One region of the Pseudomonas palmensis genome, then DNA from elsewhere that is predicted to be linked to it. Evidence: predicted binding sites of a transcription regulator. Region 1 holds the regulator's gene; each other region holds the start of a gene.

The links. The regulator FliA, encoded in region 1, starts transcription of late flagellar genes. The targets are predictions, from matches to a motif close to CTAAAGTTTNNNNNNNNNNNGCCGNTAA.
Region 2: the regulator FliA is predicted to act here: its motif matches at 5,956-5,983, upstream of ACPRTJ_RS26795 (methyl-accepting chemotaxis protein).
Region 3: the regulator FliA is predicted to act here: its motif matches at 6,137-6,164, upstream of ACPRTJ_RS21280 (methyl-accepting chemotaxis protein).
Region 4: the regulator FliA is predicted to act here: its motif matches at 2,464-2,491, upstream of motA (flagellar motor stator protein MotA).

What each region holds. Positions count from the first base shown of each region.
Region 1 covers NZ_CP187958.1:447,129-454,835, reverse strand. The annotation lists gene flhF (flagellar biosynthesis protein FlhF) at 1-1,031, shown strand, start outside; gene fleN (flagellar synthesis regulator FleN) at 1,151-1,984, shown strand; gene fliA (RNA polymerase sigma factor FliA) at 1,981-2,721, shown strand; gene ACPRTJ_RS01995 (chemotaxis response regulator CheY) at 2,826-3,200, shown strand; gene ACPRTJ_RS01990 (protein phosphatase CheZ) at 3,221-4,009, shown strand; gene ACPRTJ_RS01985 (chemotaxis protein CheA) at 4,022-6,253, shown strand; gene ACPRTJ_RS01980 (protein-glutamate methylesterase/protein-glutamine glutaminase) at 6,299-7,420, shown strand; gene ACPRTJ_RS01975 (flagellar motor protein) at 7,420-7,707, shown strand, end outside.
Region 2 covers NZ_CP187958.1:5,798,708-5,806,414, forward strand. The annotation lists gene ACPRTJ_RS26775 (acyl-CoA synthetase) at 1-1,449, shown strand, start outside; gene ACPRTJ_RS26780 (acyl-CoA dehydrogenase C-terminal domain-containing protein) at 1,479-3,248, shown strand; gene ACPRTJ_RS26785 (FecR family protein) at 3,405-4,409, shown strand; gene ACPRTJ_RS26790 (Na+/H+ antiporter family protein) at 4,441-5,760, opposite strand; gene ACPRTJ_RS26795 (methyl-accepting chemotaxis protein) at 6,026-7,707, shown strand, end outside.
Region 3 covers NZ_CP187958.1:4,601,737-4,609,443, reverse strand. The annotation lists gene ACPRTJ_RS21315 (AraC family transcriptional regulator) at 1-564, shown strand, start outside; gene ACPRTJ_RS21310 (ABC transporter permease) at 634-1,386, opposite strand; gene ACPRTJ_RS21305 (ABC transporter substrate-binding protein) at 1,386-2,585, opposite strand; gene ACPRTJ_RS21300 (ABC transporter ATP-binding protein) at 2,551-3,399, opposite strand; gene ACPRTJ_RS21295 (acyl-CoA dehydrogenase family protein) at 3,396-4,463, opposite strand; gene ACPRTJ_RS21290 (carboxymuconolactone decarboxylase family protein) at 4,515-5,075, opposite strand; gene ACPRTJ_RS21285 (AraC family transcriptional regulator) at 5,182-6,093, shown strand; gene ACPRTJ_RS21280 (methyl-accepting chemotaxis protein) at 6,221-7,707, shown strand, end outside.
Region 4 covers NZ_CP187958.1:1,711,122-1,718,828, reverse strand. The annotation lists gene asd (archaetidylserine decarboxylase) at 1-25, opposite strand, end outside; gene ACPRTJ_RS07830 (rhodanese-like domain-containing protein) at 35-841, opposite strand; gene ACPRTJ_RS07825 (HDOD domain-containing protein) at 888-2,408, opposite strand; gene motA (flagellar motor stator protein MotA) at 2,557-3,408, shown strand; gene motB (flagellar motor protein MotB) at 3,412-4,428, shown strand; gene ACPRTJ_RS07810 (toll/interleukin-1 receptor domain-containing protein) at 4,496-4,975, opposite strand; gene ACPRTJ_RS07805 (DUF3077 domain-containing protein) at 5,657-5,944, shown strand; gene rsgA (small ribosomal subunit biogenesis GTPase RsgA) at 5,948-6,979, opposite strand; gene orn (oligoribonuclease) at 7,080-7,622, shown strand.

The DNA of each region.
Region 1 (7,707 bases):
GCCTGCCGCTGACCGCCTCCGAGCCGCTGGTAGAGCCGCAGGTCGAGGCCCCCGTGCGGCCTCAGGCAGCAGCCCCGGCGCCGGTCGATCAGCGTCTGTTCGATTCCATGCGTTCGGAGCTCTCGGGCCTGCGCGAGCTGCTCGAAGTGCAGCTCGGCTCGCTGGCCTGGACCCAGCTGCAGGGCAGCAAGCCGCACCAGGCCAACCTCTGGCGCCGCCTGCAGCGCATCGGCATCGCCGGGCCGCTGGCCCGCGAGGTGCTGGACATCACTGCCGACATCGAAGAGCCCCGCCAGGCCTGGCGCATGCTGCTGGCGCACCTGGCCCGCATGATCCAGGTGCCGGAAATCGAGCCGATCGAAGAGGGCGGCGTGATCGCCATGGTCGGCCCGGCCGGCATGGGCAAGACCACCACCCTGGCCAAGCTGGCGGCGCGCTATGTGCTCAAGTACGGCGCGCAGAACATCGCGCTGGTGAGCATGGACAGCTTTCGCATCGGCGCCCAGGAACAACTCAAGACCCTGGGGCGCATCCTGAATGTGTCGGTGACCCACGTCGACCCCGGCCAGTCGCTGGCCCAGGCCCTGGACCCTCTGCTGCGCAAGCGCGTGGTGCTGATCGATACCGCCGGCCTGCAGGCCAGCGACCCGGCACTGCGCATGCAGCTCGAAACCCTGGCCGGGCGCGGCATCCAGGCCAAGAATTACCTGGTGCTGGCCACCACCAGCCAGAAGCAGGTGCTGACCGCTGCCTACCACAGCTACAAGCGCTGCGGGCTGGCCGGTTGCATCCTGACCAAGCTCGACGAAACGGCGTGCCTGGGCGAGGTGCTGAGCCTGGCCATCACGCATGAGTTGCCGGTGGCCTATCTGACCGATGGGCCGCGCATTCCGGACGATCTGCACTTGCCGCGCCGGCACCATCTGGTCAGTCGCGCGGTCAGTGTACAAATGCAGGACGATCCCAGCGAAGAGGCCATGGCCGACATGTTCGCCGATCTGTACCACAGCGACGGCAAGCGTGTCGGCTGAGGTAAATGTGTATACGTTGCAAAGTACCTACATCAATGGTCTGCCAGGCATTTTTCAGGTGTTGAAAGCGCAGCCAGTCATGTGGCCTCGGTCTAAGTAAGACAAGGTAAAGAACAAACATGGGCAGCATGCATCCCGTACAGGTGATCGCCGTGACAGGCGGCAAAGGTGGCGTCGGCAAGACCAACGTGTCAGTGAACTTGTCATTGGCGCTGGCTGAGCTTGGCCGTCGGGTCATGCTGCTGGACGCCGACCTGGGCCTGGCCAACGTCGACGTCTTGCTCGGCCTGACCCCCAAACGCACGCTGGCCGATGTCATCGAGGGCCGCTGCGAGCTGCGCGACGTGCTGCTGCCGGGGCCTGGCGGGGTACGCATCGTGCCTGCGGCCTCCGGCACCCAGAGCATGGTGCACCTGGCGCCGGCCCAGCATGCCGGGCTGATCCAGGCGTTCAGCGAGATCGGCGACAACCTCGACGTGCTGGTCATCGACACCGCGGCCGGCATCGGCGATTCGGTCGTCAGCTTCGTGCGCGCGGCCCAGGAAGTGCTGCTGGTGGTGTGCGACGAGCCCACGTCCATCACTGACGCCTATGCCCTGATCAAGCTGCTGAACCGCGATTACGGCATGAACCGTTTCCGGGTGCTGGCCAACATGGCACAAAGCCCTCAGGAAGGTCGCAATCTGTTCGCCAAATTGACCAAGGTCACGGATCGCTTCCTGGATGTCGCCTTACAATACGTCGGTGCTGTGCCCTACGACGAATGTGTCCGCAAGGCAGTGCAGAAGCAGCGAGCAGTCTACGAAGCCTTTCCGCGTTCCAAGTGCGCGCTGGCCTTCAAGGCCATTGCTCAGAAGGTCGATAGCTGGCCGTTGCCTGCCAACCCGCGTGGTCATCTGGAGTTCTTCGTCGAACGGCTGGTGCAACCGACCAGTGCGGGACCAGTGCTATGAGTGCAAGCGGCTATCGGATGTACAGCAAGGCTTCGCGTGATGCCCAGTACGAGCTGATCGAGCGGTACGCACCCTTGGTCAAGCGCATTGCCTATCACCTGCTGGCGCGTCTGCCAGCCAGTGTGCAGGTGGAAGACCTGATCCAGGCCGGCATGATCGGGCTGCTCGAGGTCTCCAACAAGTACGACTCCAGCAAGGGTGCCAGTTTCGAGACCTATGCCGGTATCCGCATCCGTGGGGCCATGCTCGACGAGGTGCGCAAGGGGGATTGGGCGCCGCGTTCGGTACACCGCAATACCCGCATGGTGAGTGACGCGATTCGTGCAATTGAAGCAAAAACCGGTCGTGATGCTAAAGATCACGAGGTTGCTGCCGAACTTCAATTGAGTCTCGATGATTATTACGGGATTTTGAACGATACCTTGGGCAGTCGCCTGTTCAGTTTCGACGACCTGTTGCAGGACGGCGAACATGAAGGCCTGCACGAGGACGGCGCCAGTGCCCAGCTCGAGCCATCGCGCGATCTGGAAGACGAGCGCTTTCAGGCAGCCCTGGCGGATGCAATCGCCAACCTGCCCGAGCGCGAGCGCCTGGTGCTGGCGCTGTACTACGACGAAGAGCTGAACCTCAAGGAAATCGGCGAGGTGCTGGGGGTCAGCGAGTCGCGTGTCAGCCAGTTGCACAGCCAGTGCGCCGCACGCTTGCGCGGTCGCCTGGGGGAATGGCGGGCGCGTTGAGCAGCCGTTCCATACAGTCGTGAAATGTAGTGCCCGAATTGATTGAATGCGCGTTCAGCGCTGAGCGCGTTAAAGACTGCTTGGAGGTCTAATTGAACAAAGACATGAAAATCCTCATCGTCGACGATTTTTCGACGATGCGGCGGATCATCAAGAACCTGTTGCGTGACCTGGGCTTCACCAATACCCAGGAAGCCGACGACGGCAACACCGCGTTGCCGATGCTCGAAAGCGGTCACTTCGATTTCCTGGTGACCGACTGGAACATGCCCGGCATGTCCGGTATCGACCTGCTGCGCAAGGTACGTCTGGATGAACGCCTCAAGCACCTGCCGGTGCTGATGGTGACGGCCGAAGCCAAACGCGAACAGATCATCGAAGCCGCCCAGGCGGGCGTCAACGGCTATGTGGTCAAACCGTTCACCGCCCAGGTGCTGAAAGAAAAGATCGAAAAGATCTTCGAGCGCGTCAATAGCTGAGGTACGCCACGGGGGCGCTTATGGAGCAAAAAAGATCATCTTTGGACGACTTCGAGTCGACTCTGAAGAAACATGCCCAGGAGCTGGTCAGCAGCCTTGAAAAAGGCAGGTTCGGCGACGCGGTGCAACTGATCCATCAGCTGAACCAGACCCGTGACCTTGGCCTGTACCAGGAAGTCGGCAAGCTTACCCGCGAGCTGCACAGTGCGATCGTCAGTTTCCAGATCGATCCGCACATGCCGCAGGCCGAGGAAGTCTCGCAGATTACCGACGCCACCGAACGCCTGTCGTACGTGGTCAAGCTGACCGAGGGCGCTGCCAACCGCACCATGGACCTGGTGGAGGCAAGCACGCCGGTACTCAACGACCTCAGTGCCGAGGCGGCCAGCCTGAGTGGCGACTGGCAGCGCTTCATGCGCCGCGAAGTCGAGGCTCCGGAGTTTCGCGAGCTGGTCAAGCGCGTCGACAGTTTCCTGACGCACAGCGCCGAGGGCAACCGCAAGGTCGCCGGCCATCTCAACGACATTCTTCTGGCTCAGGACTACCAAGACCTGACCGGCCAGGTGATCAAGCGCGTCACGGCACTGGTCACCGAAGTAGAAAGCAATCTTCTGAAGCTCGTGTTGATGGCGAGTCAGGTCGACCGGTTCGCCGGCATCGAGCATGACCACGACCAGCTGCGTGCCGAAAAAGATCAAGAAAAACATCCGACTCGGGGTGAAGGACCACAGATTCATGCCGATAAACGTGAAGACGTTGTGTCCGGTCAGGACGATGTCGACGATCTGCTGTCCAGCCTGGGTTTTTAGGGAGCACGTTTAATGAGCTTCGGCGCCGATGAAGAAATCCTCCAGGATTTTCTGGTAGAAGCCGGCGAAATTCTTGAGCAACTGTCCGAGCAACTGGTCGAGCTGGAAAGCCGCCCGGATGATGCCGACCTGCTCAATGCAATTTTTCGCGGTTTTCACACTGTAAAAGGGGGCGCCGGCTTCCTCCAGCTCAATGAGCTGGTGGAGTGCTGCCACATCGCCGAAAACGTCTTCGACATCCTGCGCAAGGGCGAACGACGTGTGGACGCCGAACTGATGGACGTGGTCCTGGAAGCCCTGGACACCGTCAACAGCATGTTCGGCCAGGTGCGCGAGCGCACCGACATCACCGCAGCCACTCCGGAACTGCTGGCCGCCCTGGCGCGCCTGGCCGAACCTGCCGGTGCCGAAGCGGCGGCGCCTGCGCCGGTGGCGGCGGTTGCCGAGCCGGAGCCTGAGGCCGAGGCGAGCGGGGGTGATATCACCGACAGCGAGTTCGAGCAGTTGCTCGACTCGCTCAATGCCGCCAAGGCCCAGGCCGAGGCGCCCGAGCCGGTGGCCGTGGACGCTGCCAGCGATGAAATCACCGACGCCGAGTTCGAGTCGTTGCTGGACCAGTTGCATGGCAAGGGCCAGTTCGCCCCCGACAGCGTGGCGGCGGCATCTGCTGCTGCACCTGGCGCGGACGCGGCGCCCAGCGGTGACATCACCGACGATGAATTCGAAGCACTGCTGGACCAGTTGCACGGCAAGGGCACCTTTGCCGCCGATGCACTGCCCGGCGCTGTAGCGGCCGCCGCACCGGCCGCTGCCGCACCCGCAGCGGCGGGTGACCATATTTCCGAACACGAATTCGAGGCCCTGCTCGACGAGTTGCACGGCAAGGGCAAGTTCGCGCCCGACGCCGTCAGCGGCGCTGGCGCTGCCAGCGCGCCTGCTGCTGCGGCGACGGTTGCGGCCAAGCCGGCGGCCAAGCCCGCAGCGGCAGCCGCTGCACCGGCACCGGCCAAGGCACCCGCCCCCGCGCCGGCCCGTCAGGCGGCTCCCGCTGCCGACAAGCATCCGGCCAGCGAGGCCGAGACCACCGTGCGGGTCGACACCGCGCGCCTGGACGAGATCATGAACATGGTCGGCGAACTGGTGCTGGTGCGTAACCGCCTGGTGCGCCTGGGCCTGAACAGCGGCGATGAAGCCATGTCCAAGGCCGTCTCGAACCTGGACGTGGTAACCGCCGACCTGCAGACCGCGGTGATGAAGACCCGCATGCAGCCGATCAAGAAGGTCTTCGGGCGCTTCCCGCGTCTGGTTCGCGACCTGGCCCGCCAGCTCAAGAAAGAGATCAACCTGGAGCTGGTCGGCGAAGAGACCGACCTGGACAAGAACCTCGTCGAGGCCCTGGCCGACCCGCTGGTGCACTTGGTGCGCAACGCCGTCGACCATGGCGTGGAAACCCCGGAAGAGCGCGAAGCCGCCGGCAAGTCGCGCAATGGCAAGGTGATCCTCGCTGCCGAACAGGAAGGCGACCACATCCTGCTGTCGATCTCCGATGACGGCAAGGGCATGGATGCCAATGTCCTGCGCGCCATTGCGGTCAAGCGCGGGGTGATGGACAAGGACGCCGCCGATCGCCTCAGCGAAAGCGACTGCTACAACCTGATCTTCGCCCCGGGCTTCTCGACCAAGACCGAGATCTCCGACGTGTCCGGTCGCGGCGTGGGCATGGACGTGGTCAAGACCAAGATTTCCCAGCTCAACGGCTCGATCAACATCTACTCGACCAAGGGCCAGGGCTCGAAGATCGTCATCAAGGTGCCGCTGACCCTGGCGATCATGCCGACCCTGATGGTGATGCTCGGCAACCAGGCCTTCGCCTTCCCGCTGGTGAACGTCAACGAGATTTTCCACCTGGACCTGTCGCGCACCAACGTGGTCGACGGCCAGGAAGTGGTGATCGTGCGTGACAAGGCCTTGCCGCTGTTCTACCTCAAGCGCTGGCTGGTCAGCTCGGCAGCCCACGAGGAGCAGCGTGAAGGCCACGTGGTGATCCTGTCGGTGGGTACCCAGCGCATCGGCTTCGTGGTCGACCAGCTGGTGGGCCAGGAAGAGGTGGTCATCAAGCCGTTGGGCAAGATGCTGCAGGGCACCCCGGGCATGTCGGGCGCCACCATTACCGGTGACGGGCGCATTGCGCTGATCCTCGACGTGCCGAGCATGCTCAAGCGTTACGCCGCTCGGCGTATCTGATCCCGGTGGCGTGGCCAGGTGGCCGCGCACCGTAATGGAGTGTTTATGGTAGTCAAGGTCCTGGTGGTGGATGATTCCGGTTTTTTCCGCCGCCGTGTCTCGGAAATTCTTTCAGCGGACCCGACTATCCAGGTGGTCGGTACCGCGACCAACGGCAAGGAAGCGATCGATCAGGCGCTGTCGCTCAAGCCCGACGTCATCACCATGGACTATGAAATGCCCATGATGGATGGCATCACCGCCGTGCGCCATATCATGCAGCGCTGCCCCACGCCTGTACTGATGTTCTCCTCGCTCACCCACGAAGGCGCCCGCGTCACCCTCGACGCACTGGACGCCGGTGCGGTGGACTACCTGCCGAAGAACTTCGAGGACATCTCGCGCAACCCCGAGAAGGTCAAGCAGATGCTGTGCGAAAAGGTGCATACCATTTCGCGCAGCAACCGCCGTTTCAGCAGCTATGCCAGCCCGGCACCGGCGGCAGCGCCTGCACCGTCGCACAGCGCCGGCAGCAGCGCCCCGGCAGCGTCCATGCGCGCCGCCCCGGTTGCCCCGCAAGCCCCTGCGCGGGCCGCTGCACCCAGCTCGCCAGCGCCCAAGCGCAAGGCCTACAAGCTGCTGGCCATCGGTACCTCCACCGGTGGCCCGGTGGCGCTGCAGCGCGTGCTGACCCAGCTGCCGGCCAACTTCCCGGCGCCGATCGTGCTGATCCAGCACATGCCGGCGGCCTTCACCAAGGCCTTTGCCGAGCGCCTGGACAAGCTGTGCCGCATCAGCGTCAAGGAAGCCGAGGACGGCGACGTGCTGCGCCCCGGCCTGGCCCTGCTGGCACCGGGCGGCAAGCAGATGATGGTCGACGGGCGCGGCACGGTGAAGATACTGCCAGGTGACGAACGCCTCAACTACAAGCCCTGCGTGGACATCACCTTCGGTTCGGCGGCCAAGTCGTATGGCGACAAGGTGCTGGCCGTGGTGCTGACCGGCATGGGCGCCGATGGCCGCGAAGGCGCGCGCCTGCTCAAGCAGGGCGGCAGCCAGGTGTGGGCCCAGGACGAAGCCAGCTGCGTGATCTATGGCATGCCCATGGCCATTGCCAAGGCCAACCTGGCCGATGCGGTGTACGGCCTGGACGAGATCGGCCGGCACCTGGTAGAGGCGTGCATCTGATGGACGTGTTGAGCCTTATCGGGATCATCCTGGCGTTCGTCGCCATCGTTGGCGGCAACTACCTCGAAGGCGGCCATCTGTCGGCGCTGATCAATGGCCCGGCGGCGCTGATCGTGATCGGCGGGACGCTGGCGGCCTCGCTGCTGCAGGCCCCCATGAGCGCGTTCAAGCGCGCCCTGCAGATCGTGCGCTGGATCCTCTTCCCGCCGCGGGTCGACCTGGCCGGCGGTATCGACCGGGTGGTCAACTGGAGCCTCACCGCACGCAAGGAAGGCCTGCTGGGCCTT
Region 2 (7,707 bases), 470 kb from region 1:
GCCCTGGCCGGCCGCGGTATCGGGCTGGGCGATACGGTGGCGGTGATGCTGCCCAACATTCCGGCCATGCTCGAGGCGCATTTCGGTGTGCCGATGATCGGTGCGGTGCTCAACGCCCTGAACGTGCGCCTGGATGCCGAGGCCATCGCGTTCATGCTCGAGCACGGTGAAGCCAAGGTGCTGATCACCGACCGCGAATTCCACAAGGTGATCGAAGCAGCGCTGGGCCTGATGGCCCACCCGCCGCTGGTGATCGATGTGGACGACCCGGAGTACGGCGAGGGCCGCGCCGTCAGCGACCTGGATTACGAAGCCTTCCTGGCCGAGGGCGACCCCGAGTTCGTGTGGCACTGGCCCCAGGACGAGTGGCAGGCGATCTCGTTGAGCTACACCTCCGGCACCACCGGCAACCCCAAGGGGGTGGTCTACCACCACCGCGGCGCCTACCTGAACGCACTGGGCAACCAGATGACCTGGGCCATGGGCAACCACCCGGTGTACCTGTGGACCCTGCCGATGTTCCACTGCAATGGCTGGTGCTACCCGTGGACCGTGACGGCCCTGGCCGGCACCCATGTGTTCCTGCGCCGGGTCGACCCGCAGAAGATCCTGACCCTGATTCGCGAGCACCAGGTCACCCACCTGTGCGGCGCACCGATCGTGCTCAATGCGCTGATCAACATGCCCGACTCGGCCAAGGCCGCCATCGACCACCCCGTGAACGCGATGGTGGCCGGGGCGGCGCCACCCGCCAAGGTGATCGGCGCGGTGGAGGAAATGGGCATCAAGGTGACCCACGTCTACGGCCTGACCGAGGTCTACGGCCCGGTGACGGTGTGTGCCTGGCATGCCGAATGGGACGCGCAGCCGCTGGAGGAGCGGGCCCGCATCAAGTCGCGCCAGGGCGTGCGCTACCCTACCCTCGAGGGGCTGATGGTGGCCGACCCGCAAACGCTTGAGCCGGTGGCCCGCGACGGCAACACGCTGGGCGAGATCTTCATGCGCGGCAACACCGTGATGAAGGGCTACCTGAAGAACCCCGAGGCCACCGCCGAAGCCTTCCGAGGCGGCTGGTTCCATACCGGCGACCTGGCAGTGTGGCATGCCGACGGCTATGTGGAGATCAAGGACCGGCTCAAGGACATCATCATTTCCGGAGGCGAGAACATCTCGACCATCGAGGTCGAAGACACGCTGTACCGCCACCCGGCCGTGCTCGAGGCTGCGGTGGTCGCCCGCCCGGATGAAAAATGGGGCGAAACCCCCTGTGCCTACGTCACCCTCAAGGCCGGTTTCGAAGGTACCCGCGAGGCGGACATCATCGCCTTCTGCCGCGAGCATCTGGCCGGCTTCAAGCTGCCCAAGACCGTGGTGTTCAGCGAACTGCCGAAAACCTCCACGGGCAAGATCCAGAAGTACCTGTTGCGCGACTGGGCCAAGGCGCTCTGACCTTTTTTCACCTTTATTCGGAAACCGTTATGCCTGAGTTCAATGCACCGCTGCGCGACATGCGTTTTGTTCTTCACGAAGTGTTCCAGGGCCCGGCCCTGTGGGCACGCCTGCCGGCGCTGGCGGCCAGCGTCGACGCGGATACCGCCGATGCGATACTGGAAGAGGCGGCCAAGATCACCGGCCAGCTGATTGCGCCGCTCAACCGCAGCGGCGATGAGGAAGGCGTGCACTTCGCGCAGGGTCGGGTCACCACTGCGCAGGGGTTCGTGCAGGCCTGGCAGACCTACCGCGAAGGCGGCTGGGTCGGGCTGGCGGGCAACCCCGAGTACGGCGGCCTGGGCATGCCCAAGATGCTCGCGGTGCAGTTCGAGGAGATGCTCTACGCCGCCAACTGCAGCTTCAGCCTGTATTCGGCGCTGAGCGCCGGCTGCTGCCTGGCCATCGACGCGCACGCCAGCGATGCATTGAAGGCCACCTACCTGCCGGCGCTGTACAGCGGGCAGTGGGCCGGCACCATGTGCCTGACCGAACCGCATGCAGGTACCGACCTGGGGATCATCCGCAGCAAGGCCGAACCCCAGGCCGATGGCAGCTACCGGGTCAGCGGCACCAAGATCTTCATCACCGGCGGCGACCAGGACCTGACCGAGAACATCGTGCACCTGGTGCTGGCCAAGCTGCCCGACGCGCCGGCCGGGCCCAAGGGCATCTCGCTGTTTCTGGTGCCCAAGCGCCTGGTGGGCGAGGACGGCAGCCTGGGTGAAACCAACGCGGTGAGCTGTGGATCGATCGAGCACAAGATGGGCATCAAGGCCTCGGCCACCTGCGTGATGAACTTCGATGGCGCCGTGGGCTACCTGGTGGGCGAACCCAACCGCGGCCTGGCGGCGATGTTCACCATGATGAACTACGAGCGCCTGTCCATCGGCATCCAGGGCATCGGCTGCGCCGAGGCGTCGTACCAGAATGCCGCACGCTACGCCCGGGACCGCCTGCAAAGCCGCGCCGCCACCGGACCGCTGGCCAGCGACAAGGTGGCCGACCCGATCATCGTGCATGCCGATGTACGGCGCATGCTGCTGAGCATGCGCGCCCTGACCGAAGGCGGCCGGGCGTTCGCCACCTATGTCGGCCTGCAGCTGGATATCGCCAAGTACGCCGAGCAGCCGGAGGAGCGCGAGGCCGCGCAGCGCCTGGTGGCCTTGCTGACACCGGTGGCCAAGGCGTTTTTCACCGACATGGGCCTGGAAAGCTGCGTGCTGGGCCAGCAGGTGTTCGGCGGCCATGGCTACATTCGCGAATGGGGCCAGGAACAGCTGGTGCGCGATGTTCGCATCGCGCAGATCTACGAAGGCACCAACGGCATCCAGGCGCTGGACCTGCTGGGGCGCAAGGTGGTGGCCGATGGCGGACAGTCGCTGGCGCTGTTCGCCAACGAGATCCGCAGCTTCTGTGAAACCCGTCCGCCCTTGTGCGAACCGCTGCTGCATGCCCTGGCGCAGCTGGAAAGCGTGAGCCAGTGGGTACGCGAGCAGGCCACCGGTGATGCCAATGCCGTGGGCGCGGCGTCGGTGGAGTACCTGCACCTGTTCGGCTATGTGGCCTACGCCTACATGTGGTCGCGCATGGCGGCCACTGCCCGCGAACGGCGCGAGCAGGAGCCGGCGTTCTACGAGGCCAAGCTGGCCACGGCTACCTTCTACGTCGAGCGTCTGCTGCCCAGGGTACTGTCGTTGCAGGCCAGCATCCGCGCAGGCAGTGCGCCGCTGTACCAGTTGCCAGCCGAGCTGTTCTGAGCCGCGCAACGCTCCAGGCGGGTGCTTAAACGATAAAAACCACGCATTTGCGTGGTTTTTCATTCAAATATTTCTTACAACTGATAGTCATTCACGATGAACTCGGTTCTCGTTGGCCACCTGCCAAGGGTAGAATGGCCAAAACCGGGAGTATCAATGAACCAAACCAGCCTCAGCGCAGCCGAACTTGATGCCATCACCGATGCCGCTGCGCACTGGTGCATGCGCCTGCATGCTGAGGACTGCAGTGAACAGGAACGTGCCGCCTGCGCGCAATGGCGCGCAGCCGACCCACTGCACGAGCAGGAATTCCAGGCCATGCAGGAGATCTGGCAGACCGCCGACCACCTGCCCCGTCCTGCTGCCCCGGTAATCAATCTGTCAGCCAGGCCACGCGGGCGCGCCCTGCGTCGGCTGGCCTCGGCTGCGGCCGTGGCGCTGGTGGCACTGCCGATTGGCGCCTGGGTGGGCTGGGAACAGGGCTGGCTGCCCAACAGCTATGAGCGCGTTGAAAGCGGCAATGCCATCGCCCGCGCGGTGCTGCCGGATGGCAGCGAGGTGGAGTTGAACCTCAACACCACCCTGCGCTACGCCAACTACAAGGACGAACGACGGGTGACGCTGGTCAACGGCGAGGCCTTCTTCAAGGTGCAGCACGATACCCAGCACCCGTTCGTGGTGCGTGCCGGCAAGGGCCAGACCCGGGTGACCGGTACCCAGTTCAACGTTTGGAAGTATCAGGACCAGGTGAAGGTCACCCTGGTGGAAGGTTCGGTGCTGGTCAGCAGCAACAGCAGCGACCCGGACAGCGGCTATCGCCTGGGCCCCGGCATGCAGGCCAGCTACCGTCGCGGCGACTACGAGCCGGCCCTCAGCCAGACCTATGCCCACGACACCAGCCTGGCCTGGCGCGGCGGCAAGCTGATCCTCGACAATCTGCCACTGGACCAGGCCCTGCCGCTGATCAACCGCTACCTGGAAACGCCGTTGCTGCTGGCGGACGCCAGTACCGGCAGCATCCGCATCAGCGGCATCTACAACACCACCGAGGTCAATCGCCTGGTGAGCAACATGCCCAAGGTGCTGCCGGTGTACCTGACGCGCAACAAGAACGGCGATACGGTGCTCAACCGCATCTCGCCGCCCCCGCGAAAAAGCTGAGCCTCGCGCCCAGCTCCTGCGCCCTGGCGCGCTACAGCACCATCGCCGCTACCCAGCCGAACGCCAGCAACGGCAGGTTGTAATGCAGGAAGGTCGGCACCACCGTGTCCCAGATGTGATGGTGCTGGCCGTCGACGTTCAGGCCCGAGGTCGGGCCCAGGGTCGAGTCCGACGCCGGTGAGCCGGCATCACCCAACGCGCCGGCAGTACCGACGATGCACACGGTGGCCAGCGGGTCGAAGCCCAGTTGCACGCACAGCGGCACGAAGATCGCCGCCAGGATCGGCACCGTGGAGAACGACGAACCGATACCCATGGTCACCAGCAGCCCCACCAGCAGCATCAGCAGCGCCCCGACCGCCTTGCTGTGGTCGATCCAGCCGGCCGAGGCCTCCACCAGGGTCTTCACTTCGCCGGTGGCCTTCATGACCTCGGCAAAGCCGGACGCGGCAATCATGATGAAGCCGATCATGGCCATCATCTTCATGCCTTCGGTGAACAGGTCATCGGTGTCCTTCCAGCGCACGATGCCCGACAGCGAGAAGATCAGAAAGCCCGCCATCGCACCGATGATCATCGAGTCCAGCCACAGCTGGATGATGAACGCCGCGGCGATTGCACAGCCGGCCACCATCAGCGTCAGCGGGTTGTAGCTGACCGCCACCTGCTCGACCTGCTCGATCTTTGCCACGTCGTACACGCGCTTTTTGCGGTAGCTGAAGAACACCGCCAGCAGCAACCCGAACAGCATGCCCGCCGCCGGTATCGCCATGGCCTGGGTCACGTTGACGCCGCTGACGTCCACCCCGCTGCGGCTGACGTTGGCCAGCAGGATCTGATTGAGGAAGATGTTGCCGAACCCCACTGGCAGGAACATGTACGGGGTGATCAGGCCGAAGGTCATCACGCAGGCCACCAGGCGCCGATCGATCTGCAGGCGGGTCAGCACGTACAGCAGCGGCGGCACCAGCAGCGGAATGAAGGCGATATGAATAGGCAGGATGTTCTGCGACGAGATCGCCACCACCAGCAACAGGCCGATCAGCAGCCACTTGATCTTGCCGCCTTCGGCATTGCGCTGACCATGGAACATCGACAGGGCGCGATCGGCCAGCGCATGGGCCAGCCCGGACTTGGCGATGGCCACGGCGAATGCGCCCAGCAGCGCATACGACAATGCCACCGTGGCACCGCCACCCAGGCCGCCGTTGAACGCCTTGAGCGTGCCTTCGATACCCAGGCCGCCCACCAGGCCGCCGGCGAGCGCGCCGATGATAAGGGCGATGACCACGTGCACACGGGCCAGGCTCAATATCAGCATGATGCCGACCGCGGCAATTACTGCATTCATTTCATGACCTCTAGAAACCAGACAAAGCTTGCGCTGCGGCGACAGACTGCGAGCGCAGTGGCCGAACGACAGGTGTTTTTATGGGAGGGCGCACACTCTGAAGCAGCACCCGCCACTTGTCAAAGTACGGGGCTAGACGGCTGCACGCGGGTCGCATGCATGACTGAAAACGACGCATTTCAATTGAACGTTTGAATAAAGAAAAACTGCGCCTGGCCGTTACAGTCGTCAGCCTCAATCTTTTTTTGGATCAAAGGACTTCGTCATGTCGTCGAGACAACTTTCCATCCAGTGGAAAATCACCCTGCTGGCCGGGCTCTGCCTGGCCAGCATCGTTACGCTGCTGGTGGGCCTTTCGCTGTACCGCATGGAGCACAACTCCGAGCTGGTCAAGGCCAGCAGCATGCAGATGCTGACCGAAGCGGCCCAGTCGCGTATCGAGTCCCAGGGCGAAGTCCAGGCCTTGAGCATCCGCCGCCAGTTCATGGATGCCTACCAATACGGTGCAGGCTTTGCGCGCCAGGTGCTGTTTTTGCGCGAGCAGGCCGAAAAGCGCTTTCTGGACGCCTTCGACCTGCGCGAGGACATGACCCGCCAGGTGCGCGCCGCGCTGCAGGCCAACCCCGACCTGCTGGGGCTGTCGCTGGTGTTCGAGCCCAACGCCCTGGACAACAAGGATGCCCTGTTCGCCAACCAGGCCGAGCTGGGCAGCAACGAGGCCGGCCGCTTCGCCCTGTACTGGTCGCAGCCCACGCCCGGCAAGCTGACCTCGATGGCGCTGCCCGAAAAGGACATGACCGACACCAGCATCGGCCCCAGCGGCGAGCCGGCCAACACCTGGTCGGTGTGCCCGCGTACCACGCGCAAGACCTGCGTGATCGAACCCTACTTCTATGACATTGCCGGCCAGCGGGTGCTGATGACCAGCATCGTGTTCCCGCTGATCGTGGCCGACAAGGTGGTCGCCACCCTGTCGATCGACATCAACCTGAACAGCCTGCAGGCGCTGAGCCAGCAAGCCAGCCAGAACCTGTACCAGGGCCAGACCCGCATCGGCATCATCAGCCCGGTGGGCCTGCTGGCCGGCTACAGCCCGGATGCGGGCAAGCTGGCGCAACGCTTCGACCAGGTCGACAGCACCAGCGGCAAGGAGCTGATAGGCCTGCTGAGCAGCGGCACGCCCCTGCAGAGCCTCCACAAGGACGAGCGCCTGAAGGTGCTGGCATCGTTTGCACCGATTCCGGGGGGCAAGCCCTGGGGCGTGCTGCTGGATGTGCCGCAAAGCGCCCTGACCGGCCCGGCCGAGACCCTCAAGAACGAGCTCGACCAGCGCAATACCAGTGGCACCCTGATCGAGCTGGGCCTGGGTGTGCTGGCCGCGATCGTGGGGCTGCTGCTGATCTGGGTGATGGCGCGCAGTGTGACCCGCCCCATCCTGGGCGTGGCCGCCATGCTCAAGGACATCGCCAGCGGCGAAGGCGACCTGACCCGCCGCCTGAACTACGACAAGCGCGACGAGCTGGGGGAACTGGCCGGCTGGTTCAACCGCTTCCTCGACAAGCTGCAGCCGATCATCGCCGAGGTCAAACGCTCGGTGCAGGCGGCGCGCGACACTGCCGACCAGTCTTCGGCGATTGCCTCGCAGACCAGCGCCGGCATGGAGCAGCAGTACCGTCAGGTCGACCAGGTGGCCACGGCGTCCCACGAAATGAGCGCCACCGCCCAGGATGTGGCGCGCAGTGCTGCGCAAGCGGCCCAGGCGGCGCGCGACGCCGACCAGGCGACCCGTCAGGGCCTGGCGGTGATCGACCGCACCACCACCAGCATCGGTACCCTGGCAGCCGACATGAACACCGCCATGGCCCAGGTCGAAGGCCTTGCCGACAACAGCGAGAAGATCGGTTCGGTACTGGAAGTGATCCGCTCCATCGCCGAGCAGACCAACCT
Region 3 (7,707 bases), 1.7 Mb from region 1:
TACTACCCCGAGCAGGAGCGCATCACCTCGGTGCTGGACGAGCTGGAGCTCAAGCGCGGCGGCCTGCCCATCTTCAAGGCCAGCGTGCTGCACGACCCGCAGCTGGCGCGTGCCTTCAGTGGCTTGCACAGCCTGGCCGAGCATGGCGCCAGTGCGCTGGAGCAGCAGACCGCCTGGCGCGAGGCGGTGTTGCTGCTGGTGCAGCGTCATGCCGGGGCGCGCGAGGCGCGGGCACCGGGGCAGGAGCCGCAGTCGGTGGCCAGGGCCAAGGAGCTGATGGAAAGCCGGCTGGCCTACCCGCCGTCGCTGGAGGAGTTGGCGGTAGCGGTGGGGTTGTCGCCGTTTCATTTTGCCCGGGTGTTTCGCCAGGCTACCGGCCTGCCGCCGCATGCCTGGCTCAAGCAGCGCCGGCTGAGCCGTGCGCGGGAACTGCTCAAGGCTGATTGCCTGCCGTTCAACGTTGCGTTTGCGCTGGGGTATTCGGACCAGAGTCATCTGAACCGGCAATTCAAGCAGGCGTACGGCGTGACGCCGGGGGAGTATCGGCGGGCGTGTTCGGTGTGAGGTGCCGGGCTGCCCCCACGACCTGGAGCCAATGCAGGAGCCGGCCTTGCCGGCGAAGGGGTCAGCCCCTCACCCATGCACCCAGCGCCGATGCAGCCCTCGCGCCAGTGCATCCAGCATGAAGCCCAGCACCCCGATCACCAGCACCATCGCCATCAGCTCCGAGTACGCCAGCCGGTCGCGGGTATCCAGAATGAAATACCCCAGCCCCGCACTCACCCCGAGCATCTCGCACGGCACCAGCACGATCCACACTATGCCGATGGCCAGCCGCACGCCGGTCAGCACATGCCCCACCACCCCCGGCAGGATCACCTTGCGCAAGGTCTCCCAGCGCGTGGCGCTCAGGCTGCGGCTCAACTGCAACCAGCGCGGGTCGAGCTGACGCACACCCGCCGCCGTGTTGAGCAAGATCGGCCACAACGCGGCAAACGCCAGCAGGAAGTAGATCGGCGCATCACCCACCCCCATCAGCATCACCACCACCGGCATCCACGACAGCGGCGAGATCATGCGCAGGAACTGGAACGCCGGGGTGGTCGCCGCGTCCAGGCGCCGGTAGCTGCCCACCAGCAAACCCAGCGGCACGCCCACCAGCAACGCCAGCACCAACCCCACCAGAATGCGCTTGAGGCTCACCGCCACATGCTCGTACAGCTCGGCATGCCCCAAAAGCTCCAGCAGGCTGGCAAAGGTGGCCTGCGGCGCAAACCGCAAGGCCAGCCCGTCACCGCCGAACAGCACGATCCCACCCCACCACAGCAACAACAGCACCAGCAGCCCGGCGATACCCAGGGCCGCGTGTTTGACTGGCTTGACCATCAGACCGCGAACTCCTCGCTGCGCTCGAAGCTGTCGGGCAAGCCGAAGGCCTTGAGCCCGCCGACGGCACCGATGGCGTTGCGCACGAAGCGGTCATCCACCAGGTCGCGGGCGGTCTGTTGCGGGTCCAGTGCGGCCAGGAAGCCCTTGTCGCCTTCGATCAGGGTGTCCTTGAGGCGGCGCACCAGTTCCTCGGTGTAGCTGGGGAACGGGTACGGCTGGAAGTCGATGCGCTGCTCGTCCCACTGCGCATGCCGGATCGCCCCGCTCTGCACATACTGTTCGCGGCTGTCGGCAGCCGGCGTGAGCACCCGGCCCAGCACCTCGGGGGCATGCGGGGTGTAGCGGTTGGCACCGCTCTTGGACAGAATCTGCGCCGCCTCGGCGCGGTGGTCGCGGGTCCACAGCTGGGCCTTGACGATGGCGTTGACCACCTTCTGCGACCACTCGGGGCGGTTGTTCAGGTCGTGCTCGTGCATGAACACCACGCAGCATGCATGGTTGCGCCACACGTCCCCGGTAAAGCGCTGCACGCGCCCGACCTTGAGTTCCTCGGCCAGGGCATTGAACGGCTCGGCGACGATGTAGCCGGCAATGCGCTTGCTGGCCAACGCCGGCGGCATGTCCGAAGGCGGCAGCACCACCAGGTTGACCTCGTTGGCCGCCACCGCAGCCGCCGCCGCCCGCGACACCGGCTGCAAGCCGTTATCACGGAACAGTTGCTGCACCACCACGTTGTGAATGGAGTACCAGAACGGGATCGCCACCGTCTTGCCGCCCAGCTGCTTCACCTCGGTGATGTCCGGGGCCACGGTCAGCCCCGAGCCGCCCACGTGGTTCCAGGCCACCACCTTGGCCGGCACCTTGCTGCCGTAACGCGCCCATACGGTCATCGGCGACAGCAGGTGGATCACGTTGACCTGCCCGGAAATGAACGCCTCGATCACCTGCGCCCAGCTGCGCAGCAGCACCGGGCGCTCGGCCTTGATGCCCTCGGCCTCGAACAGGCCGTTGTTGTGCGCCACCAGCAGCGGCGTGGCGTCGGTGATCGGCAGGTAGCCGATGCGCACCGGCGCATCCGGCTCGGCGGCGGCACGCGCCTGCAGGCTGCTCAGCAGCGGCATCGCACCGGCGGCACTGAGCACCGCGCTGAGTTTGAGAAAATCACGACGAGTGTGGGTGAAGTCGTCCAGGCACATGGGCAGTCTCCGACGGCGTAGGCAAAGAATCGGTTGGGGAAGTGTGGGTGCGGCTCGCCCGCCGAAGGGTCTTGAGAATCTCGATGCGCAACGCGCCCAGTGCCTCGACCTGCTGCTCACGCGGGTGCGCCAGGTCGATGGGCCATTGGCCGAGGGTCCGCGCCGGGTGGTCGCCCAGTAGCAGGATGCGGTCGGACAACAGCAGGGCCTCGTCGATATCGTGGGTGATCAGCACCGCAGCGGTGCCGTGTTCGGCGATCACGCTCAGCAGCAGTTGCTGCATGTCGGCGCGGGTCACTTCGTCCAGCGCGCCAAAGGGCTCGTCCAGCAGCAGTACATGGGGCTGGCGCGCCAGGCAGCGCGCCAGCGCGGTGCGCTGGGCCATGCCGCCGGACAACTGCGCCGGGTAATGCTGGCGTGCATGCTGCAGGCCCACGGCGGCGATCGCATGGTCGATGCGCGCCTCGCGCTCGGCCTTGGCCAAACGCGGCTGGCGAGCGAAATCCAGGCCGAAGGCGACGTTGCTTTCCAGGCTCAGCCAGGGCAGCAGGCTGGGGTCCTGGAACGCCACCGCCACCCGTGGATGCGGGCCGTCCAGCGGCTCGCCGAGCAGGCTCACGCGACCATCGCGCGCCGCCTGCAAGCCGGCCAGTACCCGCAGCAGGCTGGACTTGCCCACCCCGCTGGGGCCCAGGATCGACACCACTTCGCCCGGCGCCAGGTCCAGGTCGAAGCCTTCGAGCAGGGTTTGCCAGCCCTGTTCGCGGGCGTAGCCCAGGCTGATACCGCGGGCCTGCAGTACCACCTTGCTCATGCTGCGCGTGCCTGGCGTTGCAGCTCGGCGCGCAGTTGCACCAGGCTCGGGGTCACGATCGGCACGAACGCCGACTCGCGCCAGCGCCGCGCAAAGCCTGCGCCGTACTCGCTCAGGTAGGCCTTGCCGCCGCTGGCCTGCAGCTCCAGTTGCAGCGCCTCGCCAACGATCTCGGCCAGGCTGATGCGCACCTTGAACAGCGACGCCGGGTTGCCCAGGAAGCGCCCGTCGAGCAGGCCGGCCTTGAGCTCGCTCACCACATCGGCCAGCAGCTCGCGCTGCGCCTCGAGGGTTTGCGCCAGCACCGAACGCACCCCCTGCAGGTGCCCCTGCGCTTCCTGCAAGGCGCGCCGGGCCAGGCCGATGGCCATGCCGCACTGCAGGCCCAGGAACGCCGGGCGCACCGCCGGCAGGAACTGCCGGGCATCCTCATGCAGCAGCCAGTCGCGGCCCAGGGCCACCTGATCGAAATCCAGCGCGGCGGTATTGCTCGACTGCAGGCCCATCAGTTGCAGGTCGGGGGAGCGCTGCACCCCCGCGATGCCGTCGGGGATCGCCACCACGAACGGTGCACCGCCTTCGGCGCGGTCGATGGCGGCCGCCACCACGAAGCCGCCCTTGCGCAGGTTGGTGACCCAGTGCAGGCGCCCGTTGAGTGCCCAGCCCTGCTCGCCGCGCGCCGTGGCGCTGACCTGCAGCGACTCGATGCCGGACAGAAACTTCATTGCGTTGGAGAGCCCGGTGGCACCGGCCAGCTCACCGCTGAGCAACGACGGCAGCAGGCGCTCGCGCAGGGCGCTGTTGGGGCTGTGCAGCAGGTATTCGATAAAGGCCCGCTGGCCCCAGAACACGAAGGCGGCGGCCAGCGAATAGCTGGCAACGCTGGCCACGGTTTCCACGGCGTCGGCCACACTGGCGCCGCTGCCGCCCTGAAGCGGGTCCACACCCACACCCAGCACCTTGGCTGCGGCCAGTTGCCCCAGCACCTGCTGCGGGTCGCACCGGCCCTGGTCGAGCGCCTCGGCATTGGCCTCCAGCCAGTGCTGCAATACGGGATCAAGCATGTTCTTTCCTCCTTAGAACAGGGCGCCAGCCACACACTGGCGCCACGGGGCTCACTGAGCGTCGGCCTGCCAGCGGTACTTGGCCAGCTCGTCATTGAGCGGCGTGCGCGCAAACACGTTGGCGAAATTGCACAGCGTGGCCAGGCTCACCCCCAGGATAACTTCCAGGGCATGGCCTTCGGTGTAACCGGCCTCGCGAAACTCAGCGTAGGTGGCATCGCTCACATTGCCACGGGTGGCAATCACTTCGCGGGCAAACTTGGCCAGGGTTTCGAGCCTGGGCGATGGTAACTCGCCGCGCGCACGCAGGGCCTGCACCACTTCTTCGGGCAGCTTGGCCTTGTTAAGCGCCACCGCCGTATGGCCGGCCACGCAGAAGTCGCAGCCGTGCTGGGTGGCGGCAATCAGCTGCACCACTTCGCGCTCGGCCAGGCTCAGCTCGGCCTTGCCATTGAGCGCCGAAACCGTCACATAGGTTTCCAGCGCGGCCGGCGCGTTGGCCAGCACGCCCAGCAGGTTGGGAATGAAGCCGGAATTCTTCTGCGCGTTCTCCAGGAACGGGCGCGCGGCTTCCGGGGCGCTTTGCACGGTGTGTAGAGTGATGCGTGACATGGCGTGGTCTCCTGCATACTGAAGGTGTTCGCCAAGTCTGTTGGTTATAAGAAAACCGATCCATATTCTACAGTCGCGATTACTTGCTCCTGAGTGTTTCCATTAGATGATTTCTTCCAGCGTTTTGGTCGATTGGTTATTAGAGCGTCTGGAACTGGACGCCAGCCTGTTCCATGTGGGGCGCTACTGCGGTGGCTGGCACGCCAGCACCCAGGGCCTGGCCCGGGCCAGCTTTCACGTGGTGGTGCAGGGCCACTGCTGGCTGCACATCGACGGCCAGCCCGAGCCGCAGCGGCTGGAGGCCGGCGAGGCGGTGTTCCTGCTGCGCGACCTGCCCTATCGCCTGTCCGACAGCGCCGACAGCGACACCGCGCGCTGCCAGCCGCGCATCCCGATGCAGGCACTCGACAGCCAGGCGGCGGATGGCGTGGGGCTGGTGTGCGGGTTCTTTCACTTCCAGCCGGGGCTGTCGTCGCTGATGGCCGAGTCGCTGGCCGACTGGATCATCCTGCGCACCGGCGACCCGTCGCTGCAGGCGGCGCGGGCGCTGTTCGAGCTGATTCTGGAGGAATGCCAGCGCACCCCCGCACCCTCCTCCACCCTGCTGGAGCGCCTGAGCCAGTTGCTGTTCTTGTACGTGCTGCGCCAGCAGGTGAGCGACAACCAGGACCTTGGCGGCCTGGTCGCCCTGGCCCGTCACCCGGCGTTCGCCCCGCTGCTGGAGCAGTTGATCGAACACCCCGAACAGCCCTGGTCGCTGGAGAGCATGGCCGCCTGCACAGGGCTGTCGCGCTCGGCCTTCTTCAAGCGTTTCAACGAGCTGGCCGGCCAGTCGCCGGGCCAGGTGCTGCTGGCGCTGCGCATGCGTCACGCCTGCCAGTTGCTCAAGGCCAACAACACCGTCGAGCAGGTCTGCGCAGCGGTGGGCTATCAGTCCATCGCCGCCTTCACCCGGGCGTTCGGCAAGGCCATCGGCGTGCAGCCCGGCGCCTACCGCCGCCAGCACGAGGGCCGCTGAAACAAAGGCTGTGCGGTAATCGAACAGAACCCGTCGTCGCCCCCTAAAGTCATGCGCCGCGCCTCCGATAGCAGCCTACCCACCGCACAGAGTGGGGGTATTTTTTACTGCCAGGAGTAATGCCCGCATGCTTGCCGACCTCAAGATCCGCACCGGAATGTTCTGGGTGCTGCTGCTGTTCAGCGCCACCCTGCTGTTTTCCACCGTCAGCGCCTGGCGGGCGGCGGTGGGCAGCGACGCGCAGATCAACGAGCTGGACCAGACCGCCCAGCAGTCCGACCGCCTCAACAACGCGCTGCTGATGGCGATTCGCGCCAGTGCCAACGTGTCGTCGGGCTTTATCGAGCAGCAAGGCGGCCACCTCGACAGTGCCAAGGCGCGCCTGGCCATGTCGCAAAAGCTGCTGGGCGACAGCCAGGCGCTGGTCGACGCCTTCGTCACCAACACCCATGAGCCGGCGCAAAAGGCCCTGGCCCAGGACCTGCAGCGCACCTTCGCCGACTACGCCAACGCCGTGGCCGGGCAGCGCGCCGCCACGCTCAAGGGCTCGCTGGACGACTACTTCACCGTCAACGTGGATGCCGGCAACGCCATGCGTGCCCTGCAGGCGCTGCGCCAGCAACTGGTGGCTGCCCTGGCCGAGCGCAGCCGGCAGATCATGGCCGAGTCCGACCAGCGCCTGGCCACGGCCCAGTGGCTGAGCGTGCTGCTGGGGCTGTTGACCCTGGTGCTGGCCGCCGTGTGCTGGGCCTTTATCGTCGCCCGTGTGCTGCGCCCGCTGCGCGAGGCCGGCGTGCATTTTCAGCGCATTGCCGGGGGCGACCTGAGCGTGCCGGTGACGGTACGCAGCCACAACGAGATCGGCCAGCTGTTCGCCGAACTGGAGCGCATGCAGCACAGCCAGCGCGATACCCTGGGGCAGATCACCGCCTGCGCCACGCAGCTGTCCAGCGCCGCCCAGGCCCTGGACAGCGTGACCGAGCAGAGCACCCAGAGCCTGCGCCAGCAGGACCAGGAGCTGGAACAGGCCGCCACGGCGGTTACCGAGATGACCACGGCGGTCGAGGAAGTGGCGCGCAATGCGGTGTCCACCTCCCAGGCGGCCAGTGCCTCCAATGCCTTGGCCGAACAGAGCCGCCAGCAGGTCGCCGACAACATCGACGGCACCCAGGCCATGGCTCGTGAAGTGGCGATCAGCGGCGAGCGCCTGCAACAGCTGGCGGTGCAGATTCGCGAGATAGGCACGGTGCTGGAGGTGATCCGTTCGGTGTCGGAGCAGACCAACCTGCTGGCGCTCAATGCCGCCATCGAGGCGGCGCGTGCCGGCGAGGCCGGGCGCGGGTTTGCGGTGGTGGCCGATGAGGTCAGGACCCTGGCCTACCGCACGCAGCAATCGACCCAGGAAATCGAGCAGATGATCAACAGCGTGCAACAGGGCACCCAGGCGGCGGTGGACTCGATGCAGGCCAGTACCGGCCGCGCGCAGTCCACGCTGGGCATCACCCAGGCGTCAGGCCAGGTGCTGGAGGGCATCTACACGGCCATCGGCCAGATCAACGAGCGCAACCTGGTGATTGCCAGCGCGGCAGAGGAGCAGGCCCAGGTGGCCCGCGA
Region 4 (7,707 bases), 1.3 Mb from region 1:
TGATGATGAACAAGCGGGATTTCATTGAATTTCCTTAAACTTCTACAGGCGTGTCGGGGTGGTTGCCCCATTCGCCCCATGAGCCGGCATAGGCCTTGACCCGTGGGTAGCCCAGGTGTTTGGCCACAAGATAGGTGAAGCCGGAGCGGTGGTGGGTCTGGCAGTGGGTAATCACTTCCTTGTCGCGGGTGATGCCCAGCTGCTCGAGGATCTGGGGCATGTCCTTGCGGATGCGCAGGTGATCGTTCTGGTCCATGCCGGCCGTCCACTCGAAGTTGACCGCGCCCGGGACGTGTCCGCCCTTGGCGGCCAGCACTTTCTCACCCCGGTACTCCTGCGGGCTGCGCGCATCCCAGACCGCCAGGTCGGCAGCGCCCAGGCGGCTTTGCAGGTATTCGCGGGTGGCGGTGGGGGCTTCGTGCAGGGTCAGGCTGACGCTGCCGGCAGCGGGCGCGGGCACATCGGTCGAGAGCTCGCCCGTCCAGCCCAGCGCGCCACCGTCGAGGTAGTGATAGCGGGTATGGCCGATCACATCCAGCAACCAGATGAAGCGCCCGGCCCAGCCGCCGCCTTCGTCGTCATACACCACATACACGGCGTCCGGGTTGTGCCCCAGCTCGCCGAACAGCTTTTCCAGGTCGCCTTGGCTCGGCAGCAGCCCGGGCGCCGGTGGCTGGCCCAGCTGGGTGCGCTTGGGGTCGACGAAGCGCGCACCGGGAATGTGCCCGCTGCCATAGCGTTTCGTGCTGGTCAGGTCGACCAGGATCAGCCCCGGCGCATCCAGGCGGGCTTGCAGGTCGGCGGGTTCAATCACCAGGGGCAAGCCGGAAAAGTCAGTCATCCAGAGTCTCCAGATCGGAACAGAGTGGGCGATTGTAGCGCATGGGTCAGGTGCTGCGGTTGCTGAAGGCGGTGAGGGCGCGCTCGATGCACTGGGCGGTCTTGCCGAACGCCTGCACGCTGATCTCCGAGAACGGGCCGCCGCCCTGGTCGGCCAGCACCACCATCACCACCTTGCCGTTGCTCGACAGCGAGCGCAGCAGCAGGTGCTGGCCACGGAACAGCACGCGCAGGGTGCCGGGCAGCAGGGCACCGAACTGGGCATAGTTGTCCGGGGTCAGGCGCAGTTGTGCCGACTGGGTCAGCAGGCGTTGCAGCAGCTTGCTCTGGGCGAGCGGCACCACCAGGCCGCCGGCCTCGGCGGGCAGCCCGGCGATCTGGTGCACGCGCAGGTGGGTCATGCCCTTGTCGGCCATCAGCATCATCACCCGCTGCATGCCGCAGGCCACCAGGGCATCGCGGGCGTAGGTGGTCAGGTGCATGGCGTTGGTGAATGCACTGGGCTCCACCAGCAGGTCGGCGCAGTATTTGCGCCAGGCCCCCAGCGATTCGGTCGAGGGCACGTCGGCAGGCCGCAGGCGGCGGTGCACGTAGTGCGAGCCGGTCGGCCAGATCAGCGATTCGGCGGGGTGGTAGAGGTCGTCGTCGGCGTGCATGCGCGCACTGTTGGCGGCCTGCTGGTGCACCTGTTGCTGCACGTCGCTCAGCGGCACCTGCAGGTACAGGCTGGTCAGGCGTTGCCAGCGCTGGCTGTGTGGGCAGTCCCAGGCGTGCTGCGCCGCCAGGGCCAGGCCGTTGGCCAGCAGCACGGTGTTGGCCGGCTGGTTGAGCCAGCGGCGCAGGGCCGGGTCGGCGTCCAGCAGCTGTTGCTGGCGCAGCGGGTTGTCGTGCAGGCGGGCGATGTGCATGACCTTGACCAGCAGGCGGCGTTCTTCGCTGAGCACGTGGTAGCCCTGGGTAACCCAGTTGGGCAGGCGCCAGTAGTCGGCCAGGGCGCGGCACAGCGCCAGCAGGGGTACACCGAACAGTTCGCGCTCCACGCGCAGGGCCGGCTCGCCGCGGTGCACCACGCGCACTTCCCATTCCTCGATCAGCTTGGGGTGCGCCAGGGCCAGGGTCCACAACGGCGAGAGGAACAGCAGGCTGCCCCAGTGGATCTCCTGCCACAGCCGCGCCAGTTGGCTGGCGAACAGGCCGCTGGCCTGCTGGCTGGCATGCAGGCTGATCATCTGCAGGTGGCGCAGGGCCTTGGGGATCTGCGCCGGCGGCGCGGTGGGCAGGCGCAGCAGCAGTTCTTCGGCGCGCTTGAGGCCAAGCCGGTTGAGGGCGATTTCCAGGCTTTCGGCCGGCTCGGCCATGCTGGCGTGGGTATGCCGGTTGGCTTCGCGCATCACGCTGAGCACCAGCGCGGGGCTGTCCTGCATCAGATCGGCGATGTCACGCAGCGAGCGGCGGCTGTCGCCGATGGCGGCTTTTACCCGCTCGTGACTGTCCAGCGGCACCGGCAGTTGCACGCTGTCGAGCAGTTTGATCCAGGCGTCTAGGGTCTTTGGAATTTGAGTTGGCACGTGAGTTCACTAGGCATGCTGGGAGGTGGCCGAACTGGCTTTTCGCCTTGACTGGCTATAGTCTGGCGCAGAACTGCCGATAAGTAGAAGAAGAGTTTTACGAACTTCCGCCCCCGACCCTGACCACGACAGTAAGTGCTTCCAATCTATGGCTAAAATTATCGGCATCATTGTCGTATTCGCGAGCGTGCTTGGCGGATACGTTCTTTCTCACGGCAAGATCGCGGCCCTGATTCAGCCTTTCGAGGTGCTGATCATCGGCGGTGCCGCCTTTGGTGCGTTCCTGCAGGCCAACCCCGGCTACATGACCATGCACGTGATCAAGAAGTCGCTGAGCATGTTCGGCTCGCGCTTCTCGCACACCTTCTATATAGAAGTGCTGGGCCTGATCTACGAGATCCTCAACAAGAGCCGGCGCGAAGGCATGATGGCGATCGAGGGCGATATCGAAGACGCCGCGGCCAGCCCGATCTTCGCCAAATACCCGGCGGTACTCAAGGATGAGCGCATGACCGCGTACATCTGCGACTACCTGCGCATCATGTCCACCGGCAACATGGCCCCGCACGAGCTCGAAGGCCTGTTCGACATGGAACTGCTGAGCATGAAGGAAGAGCTCGACCACCCGTCCCATGCCGTGACCGGCATCGCCGACGGCATGCCCGGCTTCGGTATCGTGGCGGCGGTACTGGGTATCGTGGTGACCATGGCCTCGCTGGGCGAAGGCGACCAGAAGTCCATCGGCCTGCACGTGGGTGCGGCGTTGGTGGGTACCTTCTTCGGTATTCTGGCGGCCTACGGCTTCTTCGGCCCGCTGGCCACCTCCCTGGCCCACGACGCCAAGGAAGAGGTCAACGTGTACGAGGCGATCAAGGCCGCACTGGTGGCGTCGGCCTCCGGCATGCCGCCATCGCTGGCGGTGGAGTTCGGTCGCAAGGTGCTGTTCCCCAAGCACCGTCCAAGCTTTGCCGAGCTGGAACAAGCAGTTCGCGGTCGCTGATCCATGGAAAACAATCAGCCGATCATCATCAAGCGCGTAAAGCGCTTCGGCGGCGGCCATCACGGCGGCGCCTGGAAAATCGCGTTCGCCGACTTCGCCACGGCGATGATGGCGTTCTTCCTTGTGCTGTGGCTGCTGTCCACCGCCACGCCCGAGCAGAAGATCGCGATTGCCGGCTACTTCAAGGACCCTATCGGGTTCTCCGAGAGTGGCACCCCGTACATCATCGACCTGGGCGGCTCGCCGGAGCTGGCCCCGGAAAAGACCATCAACCCTGAAGTGCAGTCCGAGCCGACGCCTGACACCAGCATCCAGCTGGACAAGGACGCGGTCGAGAGCATGGCCGAGCAGGTCGAGAAAGACCGCTTGAACCTGGTGCTGCAGGAGCTGCAGAACAAGGTCGAAGAAAACCCGCAACTGCAGAAGTTCAAGGACCAGATCCTGTTCGAGATCACCCAGGACGGCCTGCGCATCCAGATCATGGACGCCGAGAACCGGCCGATGTTCGACCTGGGCAGTGCGCGCCTGCAGCCGTACTTCGAGGACATCCTGCTGGCCATGGCCGACACCATCAAGGCGGTGCCGAACAAGATCAGCATCAGCGGCCACACCGATGCCAAGCCCTACGCCGGCACCGGTGATTACGGCAACTGGGAGCTGTCGGCCAACCGTGCCAACGCGGCGCGTCGGGCGCTGGTGGCCGGTGGCTATCCGGATGCCCAGGTGGCGCGGGTGGTGGGGTATGCATCGTCGTCGCTGTTCGACCGCGAGAACCCGCTCAACCCGGTGAACCGTCGTATCGACATCATCGTGCTGACCAAGAAGGCCCAGCGCACCATCGAGGGCGAACAGACCTCGCCGACGCCGCCGGACGCAGCCCAGCCGGGCGCGGCACCTGCGCCGGGCGCTGCGGCACCGACGCCCGAGCCCGAGCCGATGCAGCCGCGTGAACTGCGCGAGAAGCTGAACATCTTCGAGGATGGCGTGTTGAAGATGGACGAGCCCAACAAGTCGCAGTGAGCCGGCAGCCGACAACGCCCGCATGGAGTGATCCGTGCGGGCGTTGTGCTGTGTGGGGTTCGGCATTTCAGTAGCCGCGACCGATGCTGGCCTTGAGCTCGGCCTGGAAGTGCTGGGCATTGCAGCGATTGTCGCCGGGTGCGGCCTGCGTGGGCAGGTTGAGGGCGCGGCCAAGGGTGTGTTCCAGGCGGTACGCGCTGACGAACAGGTCCAGGTCGGCGGCTTGCGCCATGGCCGGCAGTTCGCCCAGGTAGGTGGGGCTGGCCGGCTCGCCCAGCTGGAACGTGGCGACCCGGCGGTCGGCCAGCGCTGCGGCGCCCAGGGCGAAGGGCACCCACCAGGCGCCGCAGGTGTTGCCCGACACCAGCACGATCAGGTGGGTGCAGCCGTGCAGGCTGCGGCTGATGAGGGTGGTGAGGGTGCAGGCATCGTCGGCCTGGGGGTCGATGGCCTCCAGGCAGGTGGCGAGGCCCTCGAGGCGCAGGTGCTCGCCGATGGCCATGGCGGCGGCCAGGTCGTTGCGGCAGTAGAGGAGTGAGACTGGCATCCGGAGGTCCCTGGTGGGCGCAAATCTGGTGCGGGATACCTTTGATGATTACGACGCGTGGTGCAAGGCGTGGGATTGAATCAGGAGGTGGACTACATGCCTGGGTGAAAAGGCCTACAAATGTGTTGCGACAACTGACGCCTTCGCCGGCAAGGCCGGCTCCTACAGGTGTCCGCGTAAGGCGAATCTTCGGAATTTCCCTATTCCCTGTAGGCCCCTTCCCAATCATACTTTTGCCGCTTTCCCGCCATTGCGGTGGTCACGGTAGCGCTCTAGTCTGCGTTGCGTCGTTGGTGTTCAACGACCGGTTTTGACAGACCGTTACTGATTTCGGACCACATGTGCATCGCTTTATGGCGGCTGTGCGTGGGGCACTTCGTGTGCGCCGAGTTCCGGTATCCTCGGTCTGTCAACCCGCGTACAGCTGCCACCTATTTGTTTGACAGCAAAGCGTGGTAGCTCCACTGATACTGGAGTTGGTCATGTTGAAAATCGTCCCCGATCCACCCCAATACGCCCATCTGCCCCTCGAAGACATCCTCTCGTGCACTGATCGCGAGCGCTGCGCGCTCGTTCGCCGGCAAGGCCGGCTCCTACAAAGGCTCGCAGTACCTGTAGGAGCCGGCCTTGCCGGCGAAGACGCCCGTAGAGCCAATTAAGAAAGTCGTCGGGAGATAACAGATGGAAAACAGCTCAGTCTTCAAGACACTAGGCGTCGGCACTTTCGGCGAAGGCGAAGGCGGCCCCACCGCCGAGCGCCTGTTTCGCGTGCAAGCCGGCCACAACGCCGACTTCGCCCTGGAACAATCAGCCCTGCTGCTCAGTTGCGCCTACAAGCTCACCTTGCAAGCCGGCATCGAGCCGGATGGCACGCTTGTCTGGGCGGCACATTACCTGAGCGGCATGTCCAAGGCCCTGGTCGAGGATGTGGCGCATGCGATGTTCATCGAACAAACGCCTGCGCCATGACCGTCAGTAGCTGTCCTGCGGCAGGCTGGCAATGATCGAGCGATAGCTGTTCATGCGCTGCTGCTGCACGCGCCCGTCTTCCAGCGCCTTGAGCAGCGCACAGCCCGGCTCGCGGTCGTGCTTGCAGTCGCGGAAGCGGCAGGTGCCGATCAGGTCGTTGAACTCGATGAAGCCGGCCTCCACGTCCGCCCGGCTCACGTGCCCCAGGCCGAACTCGCGAATGCCCGGCGAGTCGATCAGCTCACCGCCACCCGGGAAGTGGTACAGCCGCGCGGTGGTGGTGGTGTGCTGGCCCTGGCCCGACCACTCCGACAGCTCGCCTACGCGGGTGTCGACATCGGGCAGCAGGCTGTTGACCAGCGACGACTTGCCCACCCCGGACTGGCCGACGAACACGCTGATGTGCCCATCGAGCATGGTCTGCAACTGCTGCATGCCGTCGCCATGGTGCGCCGACACTTCCAGCAGCGGGTAACCCAGCTGACGGTACACCGCCAGCAGCGCATTCAGCGCCGGGGCGTTCTGCTCGTCGATCAGGTCGGCCTTGTTCAGCAGCAGCAGCGGGCGGATACCGGCATGCTCGGCGGCCACCAGGTAACGGTCGATCAGGTTGGCATGCGGCTCGGGGGCCGGGGCGAACACGATCACGATCAGGTCGACGTTGGCCGCCACCGGCTTGAGCTGGCCACGGCTGTCGGGGCGGCACAGCTCGGTGCTGCGCGGCATCTGCGCCACGATCACGCCGATACCCTGGTTGCCGGCGCGCCATACCACCTTGTCACCAGTGACCAGCGCCGGCAGGTTGGCGCGCAGGTGGCAACGGAACACCTGGCCGGCCACGTCGCCGTCCTGTGCTTCGACTTCTACCTGCACGCCGAAGTGTGCAATCACCAGGCCCAGTTGTTCAGGCCCCAGGTCGCCGCCTTCGAGGGTGTCCAGCGTGTGCTGTTCGCGTTTGGCAGCGCGGGCGGCGCGCTCACCCTGGATTTTTTCGATGCGCCAGTTCTGGCGGCGATTGAGCTGGCGTTTGGCCATGTAGGTCTCGTTTCGTCAAGCAAAGCATGTGAGGGTGCAACGGCGTCGAGTCTAGCACGCTCCACTAGGCTAAACTGCGCGCCTACCGAGGAGCAGAATCATGCAGAACCCACAGAACCTGATCTGGATCGATCTGGAAATGACCGGCCTGGATCCGGACAGCGACGTCATCATCGAGATGGCCACCATCGTCACCGACAGTGACCTGAACACCCTGGCCGAAGGCCCGGTGATCGCCATCCACCACAGTGACGAGGTGCTGGCGCGCATGGACGAGTGGAACACCCGTACCCACGGCAACTCCGGCCTGACCCAGCGCGTGCGCGAGAGCAAGGTGAGCATGGCCGAGGCCGAGGCCGAGACGATCCGCTTCCTGGAGCAGTGGGTGCCCAAGGGCAAGTCGCCGATCTGCGGCAACAGCATCTGCCAGGACCGTCGCTTCCTGTACCGCCACATGCGCGAGCTGGAAAATTTCTTCCACTACCGCAACCTGGACGTGTCCACCCTCAAGGAGCTGGCCGCACGCTGGGCTCCCGAGGTGCGCGACAGCTTCAAGAAGGGTGGCACGCACCTGGCGCTGGACGATATTCGCGAATCCATCGCCGAGCTGCGCCACTACCGCGAGCACTTCATCAAGTTCTGACCCGCACTGCGCCAACAATCGTTGGCGCGCCCCCTTTTGGTGCCTGGGGCAACTGGGTAGACTGCGCGCCTCTTTGCACGGACCT